One region of the Streptomyces sp. NBC_01257 genome, then DNA from elsewhere that is predicted to be linked to it. Evidence: riboswitches for the same ligand, from Rfam matches in the RefSeq annotation. Region 1 holds a riboswitch; each other region holds the start of a gene.
The links. Region 1 has a riboswitch for cyclic di-AMP ahead of OG408_RS20860 (M23 family metallopeptidase). Riboswitches for the same ligand answer to the same signal wherever they lie in the genome.
Positions count from the first base shown of each region.

Region 1 (5,196 bases):
GGTCTTCGGGCTGATGACCTGGCTGGCGGTCTGGTCCCGGCAGCGCGGACTGCGCACCCTCGGCATCGAACTGCCGGCCTACGCCGCGGCCGGCTGGCTGTCCCCCGCCGAACCTCTCGCCCTGTCCTCCATGCGGGCCCGCGGCATGGCCAGGGACGTCGCGCGGCAACGCGCCGCGGCGGAGGCGACGGCCGCAGCACACACCCCCGCGCACGCCGCTCACCACGCACACGTCGTCCCGCACCACGCCGCTCCTCACCACGCCGCTCCTCACCATGTGCACGCCCGGGCGCAGCTACCGGCCACGGTGCGGAAGGCGGCGAAGGCCCGGGGCAAGGAGGCGGCCCGCGCGGTCGCCGAGTACGAGTCGTTCGCGACCTCGCTGGCCTTTCTGCGCCGGCAGGCCCGCCGCGGCACGGCGGGCCCGGACTTCGGCGTACGTGAGGTGGAGCTGCTGCACCACCTGTGGCAGCGCAGGGAGACCGCGGGCCCGGCCCTGGCGTACGCGGCACAGGCCACGGGCCGGCTGCGCCCCCGCTTCATACCCGCGGCGCCCCAGCCGTACCGGCCCCAGGGGTACGGGGCCTACGGCTCGCACCACCCCCGGACCGGACCGGCCCCGTACGCCCAGTACCCGCAGTACCCGCAGTACCCGCACCCCGCGTATCCGTACGCCGGCCGGCCCCATGGCGGGCAGACCTACGCAGGACAGGCCTACGCCGGGCAGCAGCCGTACAGCGCACCGCCGTACGCGGGCCCCGCACCGTACGACCCGCCGCACGGCCCGTCGGACGGACCGAACGGGCCCGGGCAGCCGGGCTAGACGTCCGGACCTGGCAGCCGGGCCAGACGTCCGGACCGGGCAGCCGGACTAGGCGGAAGCCTCGGTGAGGAGCGCGAGCTCCTGGTCCGTCAGCCGCAGTTCGGCGACGGCCACCAGCGCGGGAAGCTGCTCGACCGTACGGGCCGACGCGATCGGCGCGGCGACGGTCGGCCGGGCGGCCAGCCACGCCAGCGCCACGGTCGCGATCTCCGCGTCCCGCTGCTGCGCCACCGTGTCGAGCGCGGCGAGCACCTTCTGCCCGCGCTCCGACTCCAGGTGCGTGGCCGCACTGCCCGCGCGGGCGCTGTCGACGGAGGTGCCCGGACGGTACTTGCCGGTGAGGAATCCGGAGGCGAGGGCGAAGTACGGGACGGCGGCGAGCCCGGCGGCGGCCGCGGTGTCCTGGAGCTCACCCTCGTAGGTGTCGCGGGAGACGAGGTTGTAGTGCGGCTGCAGGGCCACGTACCGGGCGAGTCCCTCGCGCTCGGAGAACTCCAGCGAGGCGCGGAGCCGCTCCGGGCTGATGTTGGAGGCGGCGATCTCGCGGACCTTTCCGTCCTTCACCAGCTGGTCGAGCGCGGTGATGATCTCCTCGACCGGGACGGTCTCGTCGTCGAAGTGCGTGTAGTAGAGGTCGATGTGGTCGGTGCCGAGCCGGCGCAGCGACTCCTCGGCGGCGGCCTTGATCGTGGTGGCGGAGAGCCCCTTGTACGAGGGGTGGGCGCCGACCTTGGTGGCCACGACGATGTCGGAGCGGTTGCCGCGCGCGGCGAGCCACTTGCCGATGAGGGTCTCCGACTCGCCGCCCTCGTTGCCGGGGACCCAGGCCGAGTAGGAGTCGGCGGTGTCGATGAAGTTGCCGCCGGCCGCCGCGTACGCGTCGAGGACGGCGAAGGACTGCGCCTCGTCGGCGGTCCAGCCGAAGACGTTGCCCCCGAGGGCGAGCGGGAAGACCTGAAGGCTGGAGGAACCGAGTGTGCGAAGAGAAGTCATGGGTGGAACAACCCGCTCCACCGGCTCCGCTATTCCATGCCCGGTACAGGTACATGGATGAACGCCGTGGAGACGGACCGGCAGCCCTGACGTCGGGGGGTGAGCGTCAGGGCTGCCGGGGTTTCGTCGTCCGGCCGGAGGACCGGCGGAGGTGAACGGTCTCAGACCGTCAGACCACGGGCACGCAGCCAGGCCATCGGGTCGATGCCGGTGCCGTCCGGGGTGTGGACCTCGAGGTGGAGGTGCGGGCCGGTCACGTTGCCGGTCGCGCCGACGCGTCCGATGGTGTCGCCGGTGGTGACCTTCTGGCCGATGCTGACGTCCATCGAGGACTGGTGGCAGAACCACAGCTCGGTGCCGTCCTCCAGCTCCAGGACCGTGCGGTAGCCGTAGGAACCGGAGTAGCCGGCCGACTTGACCGTGCCGCTGTGGATCGCCTTGATCGGCGTACCGGTGGGCGCCGCGAAGTCGAGGCCCGTGTGGTAGCCGGAGGACCACATCGATCCGGCCTCGCCGAAGGTCGAGGTGATCGTGTACGAGGAGGTGGGGATGGCGTAGCTGGCGGCGAGCTTGGCGAGCCGCAGGGCCTCCGCCTTCTTCTTCGCCTCCTCGGCCGCCTTCTTCTTCTCGGCGGCGATCTTGGCCTCGGCGGCGTCCTGCTGCTTCTTCGCCTCGGCGGCCGCCTTCTCCGCCGCGGCCTTCTCCTCGGCCGCCTTGACCTCGGCGTCGGCGGAGTCCTGCTGCTGCTCGGCCTGCTGGAGGATGCGGGCGCGGAGCGCCTCGCCCGCGTCGGTGGTGCCCTGCTCGGCCTCGGCGGTGGTGATGCCGGCGGACGTCAGCGGGGCGGCGGCGATCGCGGCGTCGGCCTTGTCCGCCGCGGACTCGGTCCCGCCCGCGAACAGTGCGCCCACGCCAGGAAGGGACTTGGCGTCGGGGAGATTGTCCGAGATGGCATCGGGTAGGGAGATGGAGACCGGCGGCTTGCTCTGGGCGGTGGCCATGCCACCCGCACCGACGGCCGCTATGACGCCGACGCCGAGGACGGTGGAGCTGCGGGCCAGACCATTGCGCTGCTTGGCGACGCGGTGCTTGCCGCGCACGGGACGGACGGACTCCTCGGTGGGATTCCATTCCTCCCAGGCCCGGTCGGCCCCGGCCTCGTCGGCGCGGAAGGCATCGACGCGGACGCCGTCGGCGCGGAAGTCGTTGGTGAAGTCGCTGCCCCGATCGGTCCCGTAGTCGGTCGCGTAGTCGGCCCCGTACTCCGTACCGAAAGCGGTAGCGGATCCGGTCGCGAAGTCATTGCCGTACTCGGACCCGAACCGGGAGGGAGATTCTGGGGCAGGCTTGTTGGACGCCACGGGGGCGCACTCCTTTCCTTCCTTCTCGCCTACCGGGTTAGCTGACGGGTTCGGAGCAGGAAGGTCTCCTACGAGTACCTCCGCCTCGAAAACGAGACAGAGATGCCCGATTCACCCCATGTAGGTGGTTCCCCGGTTCCCTTGCGGAATTCGGCGCTCGCGCACGGTGCCGCCACTGACGGCGGCAGGGACAACCGCGCTGCGTTATCGAACGTTAATAGACACCCGGGTCCGATTCCAAGCCGTTCCCACTGATCGTTCACGTCTTTGGCCTGGACTTTACGGGACACAACCGGGTGGAATCGGGCGAGTTGATCGCCTCTCGGGCGATACCGTCTTTCTGACGTTGCGTCAAACGTTATGCGGAGGGCTGTCTTTCAGTTACGGACAGTGGTATCCGCGGCCGGAGCCCTCCCGTACCGTCCCCCGCCGCCGGCACCGGCGGCCACCCGCTCAGCCGGAGCCGTCGCCCAGACCGACGATCTTCACGGTCGTCCGCCGGTCCGGCTGGCCCTCGGCGGGCCGCAGGACCGCGAGCAGGGCCATGTCGTCCGTCGACTCGCCACCCGTGTGCAGCCGGACGTCGTCGGTCAGCGCGGACAGCAGTTCCTCGGGCCCCGGGAAGATCCGTCCGCGCAACCGCTCGGCGGGGTCGTAGAAGACCCCTTCGGTGTTACGGGCCTCGGAGAGGCCGTCCGTGTAGAAGAGGAGCGTCGACCCGGCGGGCAGCTCCCACTCGTCCGCCCGGTCCGGCCACACCCCCAGGTCCATGCCCAGCGGCAGCGCGGGCACGGACGGGCCGAGCACGTCCAGCGCCCCGTCCGTGTGCAGCAGCAGCGGCTCGGGGTGGCCGCGGTTGACGATCCGCACCCGGGCCGAACCCGGCGGGATCTCCGCGAGCGCCGCGGTGATGAACCCCTCGACCGCGTCGAGACCGCCGCGCCGGCTCGACTCGCGCGCCAGCGCACGCTCCAGCCGCTCCGCCACGCCCTCCAGCGTCTCCTCCTGCTCGGCCGCCTCCCGGAACGCCCCGATGATCACCGCCACCGCCTCCACGGCGTCCAGCCCCTTGCCGCGCACGTCCCCGACCACCAGCCGCACCCCGTGCGGGGTGTCCGTGACCGAGAAGAGGTCGCCGCCGACGAACTCGTCCGCCTGGGCCGCCTCGTACCGCGCGGCCACGTGCAGTCCGCCGATCCGCTCGGCCGGCGTCGGCAGCACCGCCCGCATCGCGGTCTCCGCGATGACGCGGGCCGAGGCCAGCTGCTCGTTACTGCGCCGCACGACGCCGTTGATCACCACGGCGAGGACGGAGACGGTGAGGACGGTGAGCATCTCGATGGAGGGCACGACCCGGATCACATGGCCGTCGTAGAGACGCACCCCGGCGACGGCCAGCAGTGCGGCGATGCCGGTCCGAACGGTGCTGGCGAGCGAGAAGAAGGGCGCCGCGATCAGCGGGGCCGCCGCGAACAGCGGGATGGCGGTGAAGGCGGGCGGGGTGAGGAGGTCGAACGCCACGCCACCGATGATCATCAGTGCCGGCAGCGCCCGGACGAACCGGCGGGCGCGCACGCTCCCGGCACGCCCCTTCCGCCGCTTCTCCCGCTTCCCCACCTGTTTGGTCTCCTGCCCGGCGCACCCACGGCCGCGGACGGTACCGCGCACCACCTCCAGGCTTCCCGGAGCGGGGTCGCGGGGCGACTCCACGTCGGCCAATGGGGGTACGTGCGCGGTGCGGGTCCCGCCGGTCGCCGGGCCGACGGCCCGGCGACGTACAAACGAATCAGGCCCGGCACGCTGTATGCATGCCGGGCCTGATTCTTCAGTAGCGGGGACAGGATTTGAACCTGCGACCTCTGGGTTATGAGCCCAGCGAGCTACCGAGCTGCTCCACCCCGCGTCGGTAAACACAACTCTACGGCATGTTCGAGGCGCGCATGACCACTCCGCCCCCGCACCCCTGACCGGCCGCCCGCCACGCCCCGCCCGCACGCACTGGCCTGCCACCACCTCACA
Region 1 covers NZ_CP108472.1:4,835,908-4,841,103, reverse strand. Annotated here, with positions in the region: gene OG408_RS20870 (PrsW family intramembrane metalloprotease) at 1-823, shown strand, start outside; gene OG408_RS20865 (aldo/keto reductase) at 872-1,816, opposite strand; gene OG408_RS20860 (M23 family metallopeptidase) at 1,978-3,177, opposite strand; cyclic di-AMP (ydaO/yuaA leader) riboswitch at 3,189-3,343, opposite strand; gene OG408_RS20855 (PP2C family protein-serine/threonine phosphatase) at 3,631-4,845, opposite strand; tRNA gene OG408_RS20850 (tRNA-Met) at 5,007-5,080, opposite strand.

Region 2 (5,196 bases), 1.1 Mb from region 1:
CCAGCGAGTGCCCCACGAGCACGTGCAGACACTTCACCCGGTCCGGCATGCCACCCGCGCTCGGGAAGCCCTCCAGCACCTCGATCGCGTCACGCCGCGCGATGTAGTCCTCGTGCGCGACCCGGTAGGCCGCAGCCAGCTCGGGGTCCGTACCGAGGCGCTCGGTCATCTCCTTCATGACCCCGTTCGCCTCCAGCGTGCCGATCGCGGACGCCGCACGCGGACACGTCAGGTAGAACGTCGTCGGGAACGGCGTGCCGTCCTCCAGCCGGGGCTGCGTCTCGACCACGTCCGGATTGCCGCACGGGCAGCGGTGCGCGATCGCGCGCAGGCCGCGCGGCGGGCGCCCCAGCTGCTGCTGGAACGCGGCGATGTCCGCGTCCGTGGGCGCGGTGGACTCGGTCTGGGGAGGGGGCGTTTCCATGCCTGCCTAGGGTCTGATCGGACTGCTCGAACTGCGGTTCTGCAGATGTACGGAAGGGGGCGCGGCTCAGCCGCGGTCGGCGCTGTCGACGCCGTCCCAGAGGTTGGAGTGCCAGGGCCGGTCGGTCTCCTCCGGCTTCCCGTTGCGCTCCTTGACCGAGTCGGGGTCGACCACGGTGTAGCCGGTCTCCCCGGGAAGAAGGTAGTGCAGGTGCTCGCGGGCCAGCCGCTTGACGTAGGCATCGTCCTGGAGCCGCGCCTTCTCGTCGCGCAGCTCCTCGGTTCGGGCCTCGGCCTCCTGCGCCAGCCGCTCCTGGTCGGCGATCTCGTCGCGCTGCGACACGTACTGACGCATCGGGTACGCGAGCGCGACGACCAGTGAGCACACCACCAGGGCCAGGAAGGCCGCCCGGCCGGTGAGCCGGGAGCGGCGTGCCTGGCGGCGGTTCTGGGACCGGTAGACGCGGGCCGCGGTCTGCTCGCCGAGCAGCCGCAGCCGGGTCGCGGTGGAGAACCGGTCCCGGTCCTTCGCGGCCATGTCTCCGCCTCCCCATTACGCACGTCCGTCCCCGCACACGGTACGGGACCGAGTGCGGGGACGGACGGAGGCCGGGGCACTTGACCCCGCCGGGCTTTACCGGGCCTGCTGTGCGGTCAGCCCTTGAAGCGCGGGAACGCCGAGCGGCCGGCGTACACCGCGGCGTCGTCGAGGATCTCCTCGATGCGCAGCAGCTGGTTGTACTTGGCGACACGGTCCGAGCGGGCCGGGGCGCCGGTCTTGATCTGGCCGCAGTTCACGGCGACCGCGAGGTCGGCGATGGTGACGTCCTCGGTCTCGCCGGAGCGGTGCGACATCATGCACTTGAAGCCGTTGCGCTGGGCCAGCTCGACGGCGTCCAGGGTCTCGGTCAGCGAACCGATCTGGTTGACCTTGACGAGCAGGGCGTTGGCGGAGCCCTCCTCGATGCCGCGGGCCAGGCGCTCCGGGTTGGTGACGAAGAGGTCGTCGCCGACGATCTGCACCTTGGCGCCGAGCTTGTCGGTGATGACCTTCCAGCCGGCCCAGTCGTCCTCGTACAGCGGGTCCTCGATGGAGACCAGCGGGTACGCGGAGACGAGCTCCTCGTAGTACTCGGTCATCTCGGCGGCCGAGCGGGACTTGCCCTCGAACTCGTACTTGCCGTCCTTGTAGAACTCCGAGGCGGCGACGTCGAGCGCGAGCGCGATGTCCTTGCCCGGGGCGTAACCGGCCTCCTTGATGGCCTCGACGATGAGGTCGAGGGCCGCGCGGTTCGACTCCAGGTTCGGCGCGAAGCCGCCCTCGTCGCCGAGGCCGGTGGACAGGCCCTTGGTCTTCAGGACCTTCTTCAGCGTGTGGTAGACCTCGGCGCCCCAGCGCAGGGCCTCGGAGAAGGACTCCGCGCCGATCGGCGCGATCATGAACTCCTGGATGTCCACGTTGGAGTCGGCGTGCGACCCACCGTTGAGGATGTTCATCATCGGGACGGGCAGCAGGTGCGCGTTCGGGCCACCGAGGTAGCGGAACAGCGGCAGGTCCGAGGCCTCGGAGGCGGCGTGGGCGACGGCGAGCGAGACGCCGAGGATGGCGTTGGCGCCGAGCGAGCCCTTGTTCTCGGTGGCGTCCAGGTCGAACATCGCCTGGTCGATCAGCCGCTGCTCGGTCGCGTCGTAGCCGACGAGCTCCGGGCCGATCTGCTCGATCACGGCGAGGACGGCCTTCTCGACGCCCTTGCCCTGGTAGCGGTTGGGGTCTCCGTCGCGAAGCTCAATGGCCTCGAACGCACCGGTGGAGGCGCCGGACGGGACGGCAGCACGGCCCGTGCTGCCGTCGTCGAGGCCAACCTCGACCTCGACCGTGGGGTTTCCGCGGGAGTCGAGGATTTCCCGGGCTACGACGACGTCGATGGACGGCACGAGGCATCTCCTTCTGGGATATGACGCTGGTTGTGCAGGGTCACTTTGGCCTTGCGACAAGAGCCTAACCGGCCCGGCCGCCTCAGTCGGCCGACCGCCCGTCCCCTGGGACGAAAAAGGACCCAAGGGCAGGCATAGCAGGGCAAAGCTCCAGAAATTTACTGGCAAGTAACTACAACAGTTGAACGATCAGCGCCGAAACCGGCCGACCCCGGCCCGGCACGCACGGGGGGAAGGTGCGCGCCGGGCCGGGGCGGCCGGAGTGTTCAGCGAGGAGAGATCGCGACTACTTCGTCAGGTGGAGCTGCTGGCCCGGGTAGATCAGGTCGGCGTCCTTGACGATGTCCTTGTTCAGCTCGAAGAGGTGCTTCCAGCCACCCTCGACCTTGTGGTCGGCGGCGATCTCGCTCAGGGAGTCACCGGTGACGACCTTGTACTCGCCGTCACCCTTCTTGACCTTCTTGCCGGTCGGGGTGGTGACCGTCTTCGACTCGGCCTTGGGGGCGGTCGAACGGTCCGAGCGGTTGGTGGCGGGGGCCTCGGTGCGCTCGGCCTTCTTCGGCTCGGCCTGCTTCGGCGCGGCCTCGGTCTTCGGCGCGGCCTCCGTCTTGGCGGCGGAGGAGCCGGTGTCGACGCCCGGGTCGACACCGTCGTTGCTCAGGTTGCCGGCACCGGCGCAGGACCAGGCGCCCGGGCCCTGCATGTCGAGGAGCTTCTCGGCGACAGCGATCTGCTGCGACTTGGTCGCCAGGTCGGCGCGGGCCGCGTACTGCGTACCGCCGGCGGCCGCCCAGCTGGACTGCGAGAACTGCAGGCCGCCGTAGTAGCCGTTGCCGGTGTTGATGGACCAGTTGCCACCGGACTCGCACTGGGCGACGGCGTCCCACGTGGACACGGAGGCGGCGGAGGCGCCGGTGGCACCCATCAGGGGCACGGCGATGGCGGCACCGGTGACACCGGCGAGCGTGGCGATACGGACGGCCTTGGACGGGCGACGGTGCTTGTTGCCCTTGCTGTTGAGCAGCATCGAGACTTCTCCTCACCGACGCCTACGAGGTGAGCTGTCGGGTTCGGGCCAAGTGAGTTGCCCGGTCGTGCGTCCTAGCGCACGACTTAACCCCTAGCCGTTCCCGATGCGTCGCGTTCGACGACCGGGCCCGGCGCCTACCTGGGTCCCCCGCTCCTGCCTACGGCGCTTTACGCGTCTGTTCCCTTCGACCGACGGCAGGATTCGGCGTGACGGTCGACGGGGCCCGCGGTGCGAGCGGTTCCGACCGTAAACACACGCAACCCCCACATTCAAAGATGGACATACCGGATAAACAGCCCTTACTTGCATCCGAAGAACGACTGTTTCCGCAGGTGGGAACGGATGCGGGCGGACCTCCCGGACAAGACACGCCAGTTCACGCAAAGAGACCCATGTCTCACTTAGTCGAAAGTGGGACATAGGCCTCTTAACTACCCCAGTTTTCAGGGTGTTTTCAGCTGATCATCAGACTGCGCTCATTCGGCCTTCACGCCGAGATCGAGGCTCTGGCCAGGCAGGATGAGGTCCGGATCGGACCCCACCTCGGCCTTGTTGGCCTCGTACAGCGCGGCCCAGCCGCCGGACAGCTTCTGTGCATCAGCAATGGCCCACAGGTTGTCGCCGGCGCGGACGGTGTACGTCCCGTCGGCGGCCGGGGCGCCCGTGTCGCGTGCGTCACCACTGCCGCGCGAGGCATGCCGCCCCGAGTCCCGGTCACTGCCGCCACCGGTCTGCCGCGTCTCCTCGGGGGCCGGAGCGCCGCGGTGCTTGCCGCTCTTCTCCTTCGCCGGGTCCGAGGCGTCGTCCGAGGGCGTGGTGGACGGCGTGGCGGACGGGGACGCCGAGGCGTCCGCCTTCCCGCCGCCGTCCGTCGCGTCGTCGGTCGCGTCGTCCGCCGAGTCCGACGGGTTCATCGCATCACCGGCCGCGTCACCGGCCGCGTCGTCCGACGCACCGGTCCCCGCGGACGGGTCCGTGTCCGCGGACGGGTCGGTGCTGCCGGACGGCTCGGGGGAGGGCGTGGTGCCCGGGTCCACACCCGGCAGGCCGCTGTCCGCGACGAGACCGGAGATGACCGCACAGCTGGGCCACGCCTTCGGCCCCTGGTCCTCCAGGACCTTCTCCGCCACGGCGATCTGCTGCGAGCGGCTGGCGAGGTCGGCACGCTCGGCGTACGACTCGCCGCCGTACGACTTCCAGACCTCCTGCGAGAACTGCAGGCCGCCGTAGTAGCCGTTGCCGAGGTCGGCGCTCCACATGCCGCCGCTCTCGCACTCGGCCACCCGGTCCCAGGTCGAGGCGTCTGCGGCGTGCGCGCCCGCCGCGCCGAGCAGCGGGATGGCGATGGCGGAACCGGTCACGCCTGCGGCGACGATGATCGCGGGTGCCTGCCGAGGGCGACGGTGTCTGCCGTTCGCGGAGCCCATGGGAATGCCTTCCGTGTGACTGACAAGTGACTGGTGAGTCGAACGGTGAACCTAGCGGGACTCGAACGTGTGTCACAAGTCGATGCAGCAGAGATCACGTGAAAGTCACAGAGTTGACAGAGTGTCACCTTGCCCGCGCGCCGGGCCGGGGGTGAACTCCACCGGCAAGGTGCGCAGTCCACGCATGATGAGCCCACCACGCCACCGCAAATCGGCAGGTTCCCCCGCAAGTCGCAGATCCGGAAGGCGCTTCAGGAGCGTGGCGAGCGCGGCCTGCCCCTCCAGCCGGGCGAGCGGCGCTCCCAGGCAGTAGTGGATTCCGTGACCGTAACCGAGGTGCTGATTGTCACGCCGCGCAAGGTCCAGCGTGTCCGGCCCGTC
Region 2 covers NZ_CP108472.1:3,741,903-3,747,098, forward strand. Annotated here, with positions in the region: gene OG408_RS15870 (DUF501 domain-containing protein) at 1-424, opposite strand, end outside; gene OG408_RS15875 (FtsB family cell division protein) at 491-961, opposite strand; gene eno (phosphopyruvate hydratase) at 1,078-2,358, opposite strand; gene OG408_RS15885 (transglycosylase family protein) at 2,645-3,385, opposite strand; cyclic di-AMP (ydaO/yuaA leader) riboswitch at 3,390-3,563, opposite strand; gene OG408_RS15890 (transglycosylase family protein) at 3,865-4,815, opposite strand; partial or broken gene OG408_RS15895 (cytochrome P450) at 4,921-5,196, opposite strand, start outside.
Region 2: it holds a riboswitch for cyclic di-AMP, as region 1 does, so the genes downstream of both, OG408_RS15885 (transglycosylase family protein) here and OG408_RS20860 (M23 family metallopeptidase) in region 1, are expected to answer to the same signal.

Region 3 (5,196 bases), 730 kb from region 1:
AGGTACTGGTCGGGGTCGGAGGAGAGCGCCAGCTGGAGCGCGGGGTCGAGGCCTCCCGCGCGGTACTGCGCGGCGGCGTACGAACCGAGGCCCTCGCGTGCGGCGTTGAGCCGCTCGGTCCTGCGGGCGGCCTCGTCCCGCAGCGCGTCCACGGACCTGGCGACGGCGGCCGCCTTCACCTTCGCGCCGTTGTACTGCTCGGTGGCGACCTCCGCCTCCCGGTACAGCCGGTCCACCTCGGCCCTCACCTGGGCGGTCGTCGGCGCCGGATCGGCGTGCGCGGATCCCGGCAGCGCGGCGGCGGTCGCGGCCCCGGCGAAGGCGAGCGTCGCCGCTGTGCGGGCTGCAGAGCCGGTGTAGGGGCGCTGCTTGGGTTTCCGGTGCGCTGCCACGAGGGCGGGCGTCCTTCCTTTCGACTGCCCGCCGGGGCCTACCGACGGGCCCGCCCGGTCCGGCGGTGGGCCGCCAACAGGGGGAGCGGCCCGCCGCCGGACCCCGGCGGGGTGACCGGGAACGCCGTCCGGGTACGGATCGGCGGTGTGCCGGTCACCTGGGAAGGGACGCTAAACCCGGGACACGGGAAAGAGTTGTAATGGCGCCTATTGTCTGAATTTGGCGTTGCGTTGTCGCCTGACGATCGGAAAAATTGCACCAGAGTAAGGCAATTGGTGCATTTATCGGTCAAGCGGTCACTAAGCCTCACCTGGCTGCGGAGTGCTGATATGGCCGGGGCTAGGCTCCGGAGCCATGCGTGTACTCATCGATGTCTTCGTCGCCCTGCACATCATCGGGATCGCCTCTCTGCTGGGCGGTTTCCTCACCCAGATGAAGGCGATGGGGGCGGGCACGGCACGGTTCGTCCCGGCCATGCTGCACGGCGCGCTGACCATGCTCGTCACCGGAATCGCCCTGGTCGGGCTCGACCAGGCCGACGACCACCCCGTGAACAACGTCAAGATCGGCATCAAGCTGCTGATCCTCGTCGTGATCCTCGGACTCGTCTACGTCAAGCGCGACGAGGAGAAGGTCGACAAGGGCCTCTTCGCGGCGGTCGGCGGACTGACGATCGTCAACATCTTCATCGCCACGCTCTGGACCTGAGCCGGATCACGGACACACGAAGGGCTGTGGCCCGGACCCCGGCGGTCCGGGCCACAGCCCTTCGTGTGCGGTGCCGTCCTAGCCCGGGCGCACGCTCCCGTAGATCGGCATGTAGTAGATCGACTCCTCGCGCACGTTCGCCCCCGGCTTCGGCGCGTGGATCATCATCCCGTCGCCCTTGTAGATGCCGACGTGGCTGATGTCGTCGTAGAAGAACACCAGGTCACCGGGTTGCAGATCCTCCGTGGCGATCCGGGTGCCCACATTGACCTGGTCCCAGGTGGTCCGCGGAATGTCGACGCCCGCGGCCTTCCAGGCGGCCTGGGTGAGCCCCGAGCAGTCGTACGAGGACGGGCCCGTCGCTCCCCAGACGTAGGGCTTGCCCATCTGCGCCCGGGCGAAGGCGAGGACCTTCTCGGCCTTGGTCGAGGCGTCGGCGTCCGAACCCGAACCTGTGCCGGTCCCGGTTCCGCTGCCCGTCCCCGTGCCGCTGCCGGCCTCCTTGGCGGCCTCCTCGGCCTTGCGCTCGGCCTCGGCCTTCGCGGCTGCCTGCTTCTTCGCCAGCTCCGCCGCCTTGCGCTTGGCCTCCGCCTCCTTCTTGCGCTCCAGCTCGGCCAGCCGCGCCTTCTCCTCGGCGGTCAGTTTCGACAGCAGTGTGCGGGCCTCGGTCAGCTTCGTCTGCACGTTCTGCTTGCTGGTGCGCAGCGTCGCCTGCGACTCGGTGAGCGTCTCCAGGCTCGCCACCGCCTCGGCCCGCTGCTTGGACGCCTTCGCCTGCTGCGTACGGAAGTCCGTGACGGCCTGCTGCTGGCGCTCGCCCATCCGGTCCATGAGGTGCGTCTGGTCGAAGAACGACTGCGGGTCGTTGGCCAGGAAGAAGGTGGCGGTCGGTGCAAGGGCGCCGTCGCGGTACTGGGCCGCGGCATAGGTGCCGAGCGTCCTGCGCGCCTCGTTCAGCTTCGCCGTGCGCGCGGCGACGTCGTCCAGGAGGGTGTCCACCTTGGCGCGCTGCCCGGTCGTCGCCTCCTTCGCCTGGTTGTACTGCTGGGTCGCCGTACCCGCCTGCCGGTACAGGTCGTCGACCTTCTTCTGCACGTCCTCGATGCTCGGCTTGGGCGCCGGGGCGGCCAGCGCGCTCTGCGAGGACAGCAGGGTCACCGAGGCCAGCGCGGCCGAGGTGAGCCCGACGGCCGGGGCGGTGGTGCGCACGCGGGTGCGTGGTTTGCGATGCGACGCCAAGGCCGGCATCTCCTTCCGTGGACCGCCTACCGGGTTAGCTGTCGGGTTCGGGCGGAACGGAAGGCTGCCCTACGGTCCTGGTGGGGGATGCGGACCGATTCACCCCGGTGTTGCGTGTGGGTCCCCGGTTCCGGACTTCTGCGGGAGCAGCCCGGATTCGGCGTGGACGCCCGCTCGGCGTGGATCGCCTCTGGGGGTACGGGCCGCCCGAACGAGCACGCTAGCCAACTCATGGTGTCCCTGTGAAGGTTGATGTTCGATATGCCCGATACATTTTCGTGACCTTGGCGTCGCGGGGTGTCGCGGGGCAGGTGGGGCCGGGGGACCGTCCACCCGGCGCGGTCGGGCACTCGCTCTGCGTGCCCGGCCGCGGGTGCGCTGTTCGTCACTCGGGCCCGGAGTGTCAGTGCGCACGCCTAGACTCGGGAGGCGATGAGCAGCCTCTTTGACGACAGCTTCCTGACCGGCCTCCAGCACACGGAGGAAGGGCCCCCGCCGCCCCCCGAGGACTCCGCACCCGAAGCGGTGCCGGAGGACCTCTTCGCGGGCGTGTTCGACGGCCCCCCGCCGCCCCGCGAGGCGTACTACCGCGACGGGGCACACCGCCCGGTCATCGACGCCGCCGCGCTGCTCGACGGGCTGAACACCGAGCAGCGCGCCGCCGTCGTGCACGCCGGGTCCCCGCTGCTCATCGTCGCCGGGGCCGGCTCGGGCAAGACCCGGGTGCTGACCCACCGCATCGCCCACCTGCTGGCCGAGCGCGGGGTGCACCCCGGCCAGATCCTGGCGATCACCTTCACCAACAAGGCCGCGGGCGAGATGAAGGAGCGCGTCGAGCAGCTCGTCGGCCCGCGGGCCAACGCCATGTGGGTGATGACCTTCCACAGCGCGTGCGTGCGGATCCTGCGCCGCGAGTCCAAGCGGCTCGGCTTCACCTCGTCGTTCTCGATCTACGACGCCGCCGACTCCAAGCGCCTCATGGCCCTGGTCTGCCGCGATCTCGACCTCGACCCGAAGCGTTTCCCGCCCAAGTCCTTCACGGCCAAGGTGTCGAACCTCAAGAACGAGCTGATCGACGAGGAGACCTTCGCCGGACAGGCGACGGACGGCTTCGAGAAGACGCTCGCCCAGGCCTACGCGCTCTACCAGGCCCGGCTGCGCGAGGCCAACGCCCTGGACTTCGACGACATCATCATGACGACGGTGCACCTGCTCCAGGCGTTCCCCGATGTCGCCGAGCACTACCGCCGCCGCTTCCGGCACGTCCTGGTCGACGAGTACCAGGACACCAACCACGCCCAGTACACGCTCGTACGGGAGCTGGTCGGCCCGTCCGGCGAGGCCGACGCCCCGGGCGAGCTGTGCGTCGTGGGTGACGCGGACCAGTCGATCTACGCCTTCCGCGGCGCGACCATCCGCAACATCCTCCAGTTCGAGGAGGACTACCCGGACGCGACCACGATCCTGCTGGAGCAGAACTACCGCTCCACGCAGACGATCCTGTCGGCGGCCAACGCGGTCATCGAGCGCAACGAGAGCCGCCGCCCGAAGAACCTCTGGACCAACGCCGGCAGCGGCGCCCGCATCACCGGCTACGTCGCGGACACCGAGCACGACGAGGCGCAGTTCGTCGCGGACGAGATCGACCGGCTCACGGACGCCGGGGACGCGAAGGCGGGAGACGTCGCCGTCTTCTACCGGACGAACGCCCAGTCCCGTGTCTTCGAGGAGATCTTCATCCGGGTCGGCCTGCCCTACAAGGTCGTCGGCGGAGTGCGCTTCTACGAGCGCAAGGAGGTCAGGGACGTCCTGGCCTACCTCCGGGTCCTGTCCAACCCCGAGGACACCGTCCCCCTGCGCCGCATCCTCAACGTGCCCAAGCGCGGCATCGGCGACCGGGCCGAGGCGATGATCGACGCCCTGTCGATGCGCGAGAAGATCTCCTTCCCGCAGGCACTGCGCCGGGTCGACGAGGCGTACGGCATGGCGGCCCGCTCGTCGAACGCGGTGCGGCGGTTCAACACCCTGATGGAGGAGCTCCGCACGATCGTGGAGTCCGGCGCCGGACCGGCGGTCGTGGTGGAGGCCGTCATGGAGCGGACCGGCTACCTCGCCGAACTCCAGGCGTCCACCGACCCGCAGGACGAGACCCGCATCGAGAACCTCCAGGAGCTCGCGTCCGTCGCCCTCGAGTTCGAGCAGGAGCGGGCGGAGGAGGAGGGCGCGGGCACGCTCGCCGAGTTCCTGGAGAAGGTCGCGCTCGTCGCCGACGCCGACCAGATCCCCGACGAGGACGAGGACGGCTCCGGCGTCGTCACGCTGATGACGCTGCACACCGCGAAGGGCCTCGAATTCCCGGTCGTCTTCCTGACCGGCATGGAGGACGGCGTCTTCCCGCACATGCGGGCGCTGGGCCAGGTCAAGGAGCTGGAGGAGGAGCGCCGGCTGGCGTACGTCGGCATCACGCGCGCCCGCGAGCGGCTCTACCTCACCCGCGCGGCGATGCGCAGTGCCTGGGGCCAGCCCTCGTACAACCCGCCGTCGCGGTTCCTGGAGGAGATCCCGGACCAGCACCTGGAGTGGAAGCGCAAGGGCCCGATGGCGGCCCCGGCGGGACCGACGTCCGGCATCACCTCGTCGCTCTCCGCGTCCCGCGCCCGCTCCGGCCCCTCGGGCTTCGCGACCCGGCGGACCTCGGACAAGCCGACGATCACGCTGGTGGCGGGCGACCGGGTCACCCACGACCAGTTCGGTCTGGGCACGGTGACGGCGGTCGAGGGCATCGGGGACCAGGCGAAGGCCACGGTCGACTTCGGGGACGAACGCCCGAAGAAGCTGCTGCTGCGGTACGCACCG
Region 3 covers NZ_CP108472.1:5,566,915-5,572,110, forward strand. Annotated here, with positions in the region: gene OG408_RS24245 (C40 family peptidase) at 1-392, opposite strand, end outside; gene OG408_RS24250 (hypothetical protein) at 748-1,101, shown strand; gene OG408_RS24255 (C40 family peptidase) at 1,180-2,349, opposite strand; cyclic di-AMP (ydaO/yuaA leader) riboswitch at 2,348-2,513, opposite strand; gene pcrA (DNA helicase PcrA) at 2,773-5,196, shown strand, end outside.
Region 3: it holds a riboswitch for cyclic di-AMP, as region 1 does, so the genes downstream of both, OG408_RS24255 (C40 family peptidase) here and OG408_RS20860 (M23 family metallopeptidase) in region 1, are expected to answer to the same signal.

Region 4 (5,196 bases), 3.7 Mb from region 1:
GCCCTGTTGGACCGCCCCTGGCGCACAAGGGTTGTACCGCACGGCAAAAGGGGTGGAAGGGAGCGGTTACGCTCCCTTCCACCCCTGCTCACGGCTCCGCCCGGGGGCGGATCCGCGGTGGATCAGTAGGCGCCGAAGACGTTGTCGATCGAGCCGTACGTGGCGGCGGCGTAGTTGCACGCGGCCGTGATGTTGGCGACCGGGTCCAGGATGTCGAGCGAGGTGCCCGCCACGTGGTACGCGTCGAACGTGGGCTGGATGACCTGGAGGAGGCCCTTGGACGGCGTACCGGCCGCGGCGTTCGAGTCCCAGTTGTTCACGATCTGCGGGTTGCCCGAGGACTCACGGATGACGTTGCGGTAGATGCCGTCGTAGCTGCCGGGGATGCCGTGCTCGGCCATGACGGCGAGGGACTCCTTGATCCAGCCGTCGAGGTCGTCGGTGTACGCCGTCGCGCTCTGCGCGGGGGTGGTCGCGGCGGTCTTCTCGGCGACGGGGGTCGCCGTCGTCCGCTCGGAGCGGTCGGCGCGGTCGGCGGTCGCGGCGCGGCCGGCCGAGGCGTCGGAGGCGCTGTCGGCCTTCTTCTCCGTCTTGAATTCGGTCTCGGTCGCGGCCTTGGGCGCGGTGGCCGCGGACTTGGCGCCGATGGTCAGCTTCAGGCCCGGAAGAATCAGGTCGGGATTGCCGCCGACCGCGCTCCGGTTGTCCTTGTACAGACGCTCCCAGCCGCCGCTGAGGGAATGCCCCTGGGCGATCTTGTAAAGCGAGTCGCCGGAGACCACGGAATAGGTGGTGGTCTCGGTCTTGCGGACCGCAATTTCCTTGGCAGCGACGGAAGTCGGGGCTGCGGCCTTTTCCACGGTGACCGACTGCGACGGTGCGGCGGAAGCCGATCCGGCGACGATCATGGGGAGCGCGAGGACGACTCCGCCCGTGCTCACGGCGATGAAACCGCGGGTCAGGGAGCTGGACTTGGAACGACGGTGCTTGGCCTTGATGGGCATGGCGCTTTTCCTCTCCGCCGCCTGCGAGGTGAGCTGTCGGGTTCGGACTGGAGATGTCCGGCCGCACATGGCGACTTCACCCCTAGCCGCTCCGGATACCGGACCGGCGGCAAACCTGGGTCCCCCGCTCCTGCCGTACGTGAGTGGGTCGGGTTCCCGGACGGCGGCAGGATTCGGCGTTCCATCCGGATTGATTGACGGTGACCGTAAGCGAGAAACGCCGGGCGTAACAAGTCCCGAATTGCTGATCACAATTGATTTGCAAGATCAATCAAAGGAAATGCTCATCTTCAGCCGCATCCGGAGAAGTCAACTTTCTTGGCGCGACAGGGAACCGAAGCTTCCGCTTCCACGTCCACGGCCGGAAACGTGATGCTGACCACTGCGCCCGAAAGGGGCGATTTGCTCGGGATTCAGAATCCATGACCCGTCGAAAAGTGGCTCGGAGTCGCATAGTTGACTATTAGCTCAAATAGCAGCAATTAGGACATCTGGCATCGCGTGGGCTCACCTCCGGCACCTCGGCAGGCACGCCGCGGCGCCTCACCCGAGCGCCCCGAAACGGGCCGGAGTCCGGCGGAGTGGAGTTCGATTCCGGGCCGTCCCCCTTGCCCGATCCACGTATGGTTAGCCTAACCTAAGTAAGCCCGGACGGGTTGGGGTGGCCTCGCGGCTGCCCCTGCCCTGAAACAGCGTCAACTCCCGTGCTCCGCAGCCATCCGGTGCGCGGAGCGCCCGCCCGGACCAGCCCATCAGCCGAACGTGAACGGAGATTCCAGGCCATGCCGCCGAATTCGACCTCCCCCTCCCCCGGTCCCGTCCGGTCCTCGGTGACGTCCTGTCCGGCCGGCGTCCGGAAGGCGACGGCCCGGTGAGCCCCGTACCGGAACTCACCGGCCGGCTCGCCCTCGTGACGGGGGCCGGCCGGGGGATCGGTGAAGCGGTGGTTCATGCCCTCGTCGGGGCCGGTGCCCGCGTCCTGGCCACGGATGCCGCCCCCGAGGGCGTCACCGCACTCGCCCGGACGTACGGCGACCGGGTCACGGCCGACACGCTCGACGTCACGGACGCGGCAGCGGTCGAGGCACTCGTCACCCGGACCGAGGACACACTCGGCCCCCTGGACATCGCGGTCAACGTCGCCGGAGTACTGCGGTGTTCACCGGTCTCCGAACTGACCGACGAGGACTGGGCGGCCACCTTCGCCGTCAACACGAACGGCGTGTTCCACGTCTCGCGGGCCGTCTCGCGCCGCATGGCCGGGCGGGGCCGCGGCAGCATCGTCACCGTCGCGTCCAACGCGGCGGGCATACCCCGCACGGACATGGCCGCCTACGCCGCGTCGAAGGCCGCGGCCGTCATGTTCACCAAGTGCCTCGGCCTCGAACTGGCGCCCCTCGGCATCCGCTGCAACACCGTGTCACCGGGCTCGACCCTCACCGAGATGCAGCGCGGCATGTGGCCGCCCGGCGACGAGCAGGCAGCCGCCCGACGGGTCATCGACGGCGACGGGGCGGCCTACCGCACGGGCATACCGCTGGGCCGGATCGCCGAGCCGGCCGACATCGCCGACGCCGTCGCCTTCCTCGTGTCCGACCGCGCCCGCCACATCACCCTGCACGACCTCTACGTCGACGGCGGCGCCACCCTGCGGGCGTGAACCGCCCGCCCGGCACCTCTTCACAGCGGCTCGCAGCCCTCCCCCACTGGAGACAAGAAGACATGTCTGCCTCACTGCGCGTTCCCACCGCCCCCGACCGGGCCGTCCCGCTCCCCGCACCGCACGTCTCCCCCGGCGCGGCCACCGCGCTGCTGGACGCCTACCGGCCCGGCAGCGACCGATTCCTCGCCTCGGCCCGTCACACCCTGCTCGGCACCGGCACCTCCGCCGAAGTCCCGGATGACTCACGGCCGTTGGGCGTACGTGTCCGGGAAGTGCTCGAAACGCGGCGGCGGGCCGGGGATCCCGCACCGATCGTCATGGGCGCACTGCCCTTCGCCCCGGACGCCCCGCCCTCGCTCGCGGTCCCGAGATCGGTGCGCCGGGCACCGGCCCTGTGCGACGACCCGCTGATCGCGATTCCCGGCCCGTCCGCCGAACCCGGCACCTGGCAGACCCGGGAGGTCCCCGAGCCCGGCGCGTACGCCGCGGCGGTCTCATCGGCGGTCCGGCGGATGCGCGCGGGCGAGTTCGACAAGGTGGTCCTCGCCCGCACCCTGGAACTGACGTCCTCGCGCGACCTCGACCTGGCCGCCATGCTGCGCCGGCTGGCGCAGCACGATCCGAAGGGCTACACCTTCGCCGTTCCCACCGGCCCGGACCGCACGCTGATCGGGGCCAGCCCCGAACTCCTCGTCGCCCGTCGAGCCGGCCGGCTCACGGCGAACCCCCTCGCGGGTTCCGCACCGCGCAGCAATGATCTGGCCGAGGACGTGCGGCGCGCGGCCGCACTGCTCGAGTCCCCCAAGGACCTGCACGAACACGCCGTCGTCGTCGACGCCGTGCGCGAGTCCCTCGCCCCCTTCTGCGTGAGCCTGGACGTCCCCGCACACCCCACACTCGTACGGACCGCGGCGATGTGGCACCTGTCGACGACCGTGACCGGCACGCTCGCGGACCCCGGCGTCTCCTCCCTCGACCTCGCCGCCTCGCTGCATCCGACGCCCGCGGTGTGCGGCACCCCGACCGATGTGGCCCGCGCCGTCATCGCGGAGTCGGAACCCTTCGACCGCGGCGCCTACACCGGCATGGTCGGCTGGCAGGACGCGGACGGCGACGGCGAGTGGGTCGTGACGATCCGCTGCGCGGAGGCGGAGGGGCGCTCGCTGCGGCTGTTCGCCGGCGCCGGTGTGGTGGCCGCTTCGTCGCCGGAGGCGGAGACCGCGGAGACCGGTGCGAAGTTCCGCACCTTCCTCAGCGCCGTGGGGGCCGCACTGTGAGCACCGGCCCGCGGACCGACGCCCCCACCTGGCCCGCCGCCTTCGCCGAGCGCTATCGCGCGGCGGGGCACTGGCGCGGCGAGACCTTCACCGGCGTGCTCCGGGAGCGCGCCGCCGCCCACGGTGACCGCGTCGCGGTCGTCGACCCCGCGAACGGGCGCCGCGCCTGGACGTACGCCGAACTCGACGAGCGCGCGGCCCGGCTGGCCGCCGGGTTCACGGCGCGCGGCATCTCCAGCGGCGACCGGGTCGTCGTCCAGCTGCCCAACGTCGCCGAGTTCGTCGAGGTCGTGTTCGCCCTGTTCCGGATCGGTGCGCTGCCGGTCTTCGCGCTGCCCGCCCACCGCGAGACGGAGATCGGCTACTTCTGCTCGTTCACCGAGGCCGTCGCCTATGTGATCCCGGACCGGCACGCCGGCTTCGACCACCGCGCGCTGGCAACCACCGTGCGGGCGCGGACCCCGAGCCTGAAGCACGTGTTCGTCGTCGGCGAGCCGGGCGAGCACACTGCCCTGTCCGATGTGCCGTGCTCCGGGGACCCGGACCGGGAGACGGACGGGCCGGCCCCGCACGATCTGGCGTTCCTCCAGTTGTCGGGCGGCACGACCGGGGTGCCCAAACTCATCCCGCGCACGCACGACGACTACATCTACTCGCTTCGTGGCTCCAACGAGATCTGCGGCGTCGACGAGGACACCCGGTTCCTCGTGGTGCTGCCGGCCGCGCACAACTTCCCGATGAGTTCGCCGGGCTGGCTCGGTGCCCTGTACGCGGGCGGCACGGTCGTCCTGTGTCCGCGCCCCGATCCGGGGAGCGCGTTCCCGCTCGTCGCGCAGGAGCGCGTCACCATGACCGGGATGGTTCCACCACTCGCCCTGCTGTGGACGGAGGCCGCCGCGGGCACGGCACACGATCTGTCGAGTCTGGAACTGGTCCTGGTCGGCGGCGCCAAGTACAGCGAGGCGGCGGCCCGCCGGCTGGAGCCCGCGCTGGGCTGCCGGCTCATGCAGGTCTTCGGGATGGCGGAGGGGCTCGTCAACTACACGCGGCTGGACGACGACCACGAGACCGTGGTCACCACGCAGGGGCGGCCGATCTCCGAAGACGACGAGATCCGCATCGTGGACGACGCCGGACAGGAGGTCGCCGAGGGGGACTTCGGGCACCTGCTGACCCGGGGCCCGTACACCATCCGCGGCTACTGGCGCGCCCCCGAGCACAACAGGACGGCGTTCACCGAGGACGGCTTCTA
Region 4 covers NZ_CP108472.1:1,098,164-1,103,359, forward strand. Annotated here, with positions in the region: gene OG408_RS04835 (transglycosylase SLT domain-containing protein) at 123-1,004, opposite strand; cyclic di-AMP (ydaO/yuaA leader) riboswitch at 1,008-1,193, opposite strand; gene OG408_RS04840 (2,3-dihydro-2,3-dihydroxybenzoate dehydrogenase) at 1,876-2,664, shown strand; gene OG408_RS04845 (isochorismate synthase) at 2,727-3,944, shown strand; gene OG408_RS04850 ((2,3-dihydroxybenzoyl)adenylate synthase) at 3,941-5,196, shown strand, end outside.
Region 4: it holds a riboswitch for cyclic di-AMP, as region 1 does, so the genes downstream of both, OG408_RS04835 (transglycosylase SLT domain-containing protein) here and OG408_RS20860 (M23 family metallopeptidase) in region 1, are expected to answer to the same signal.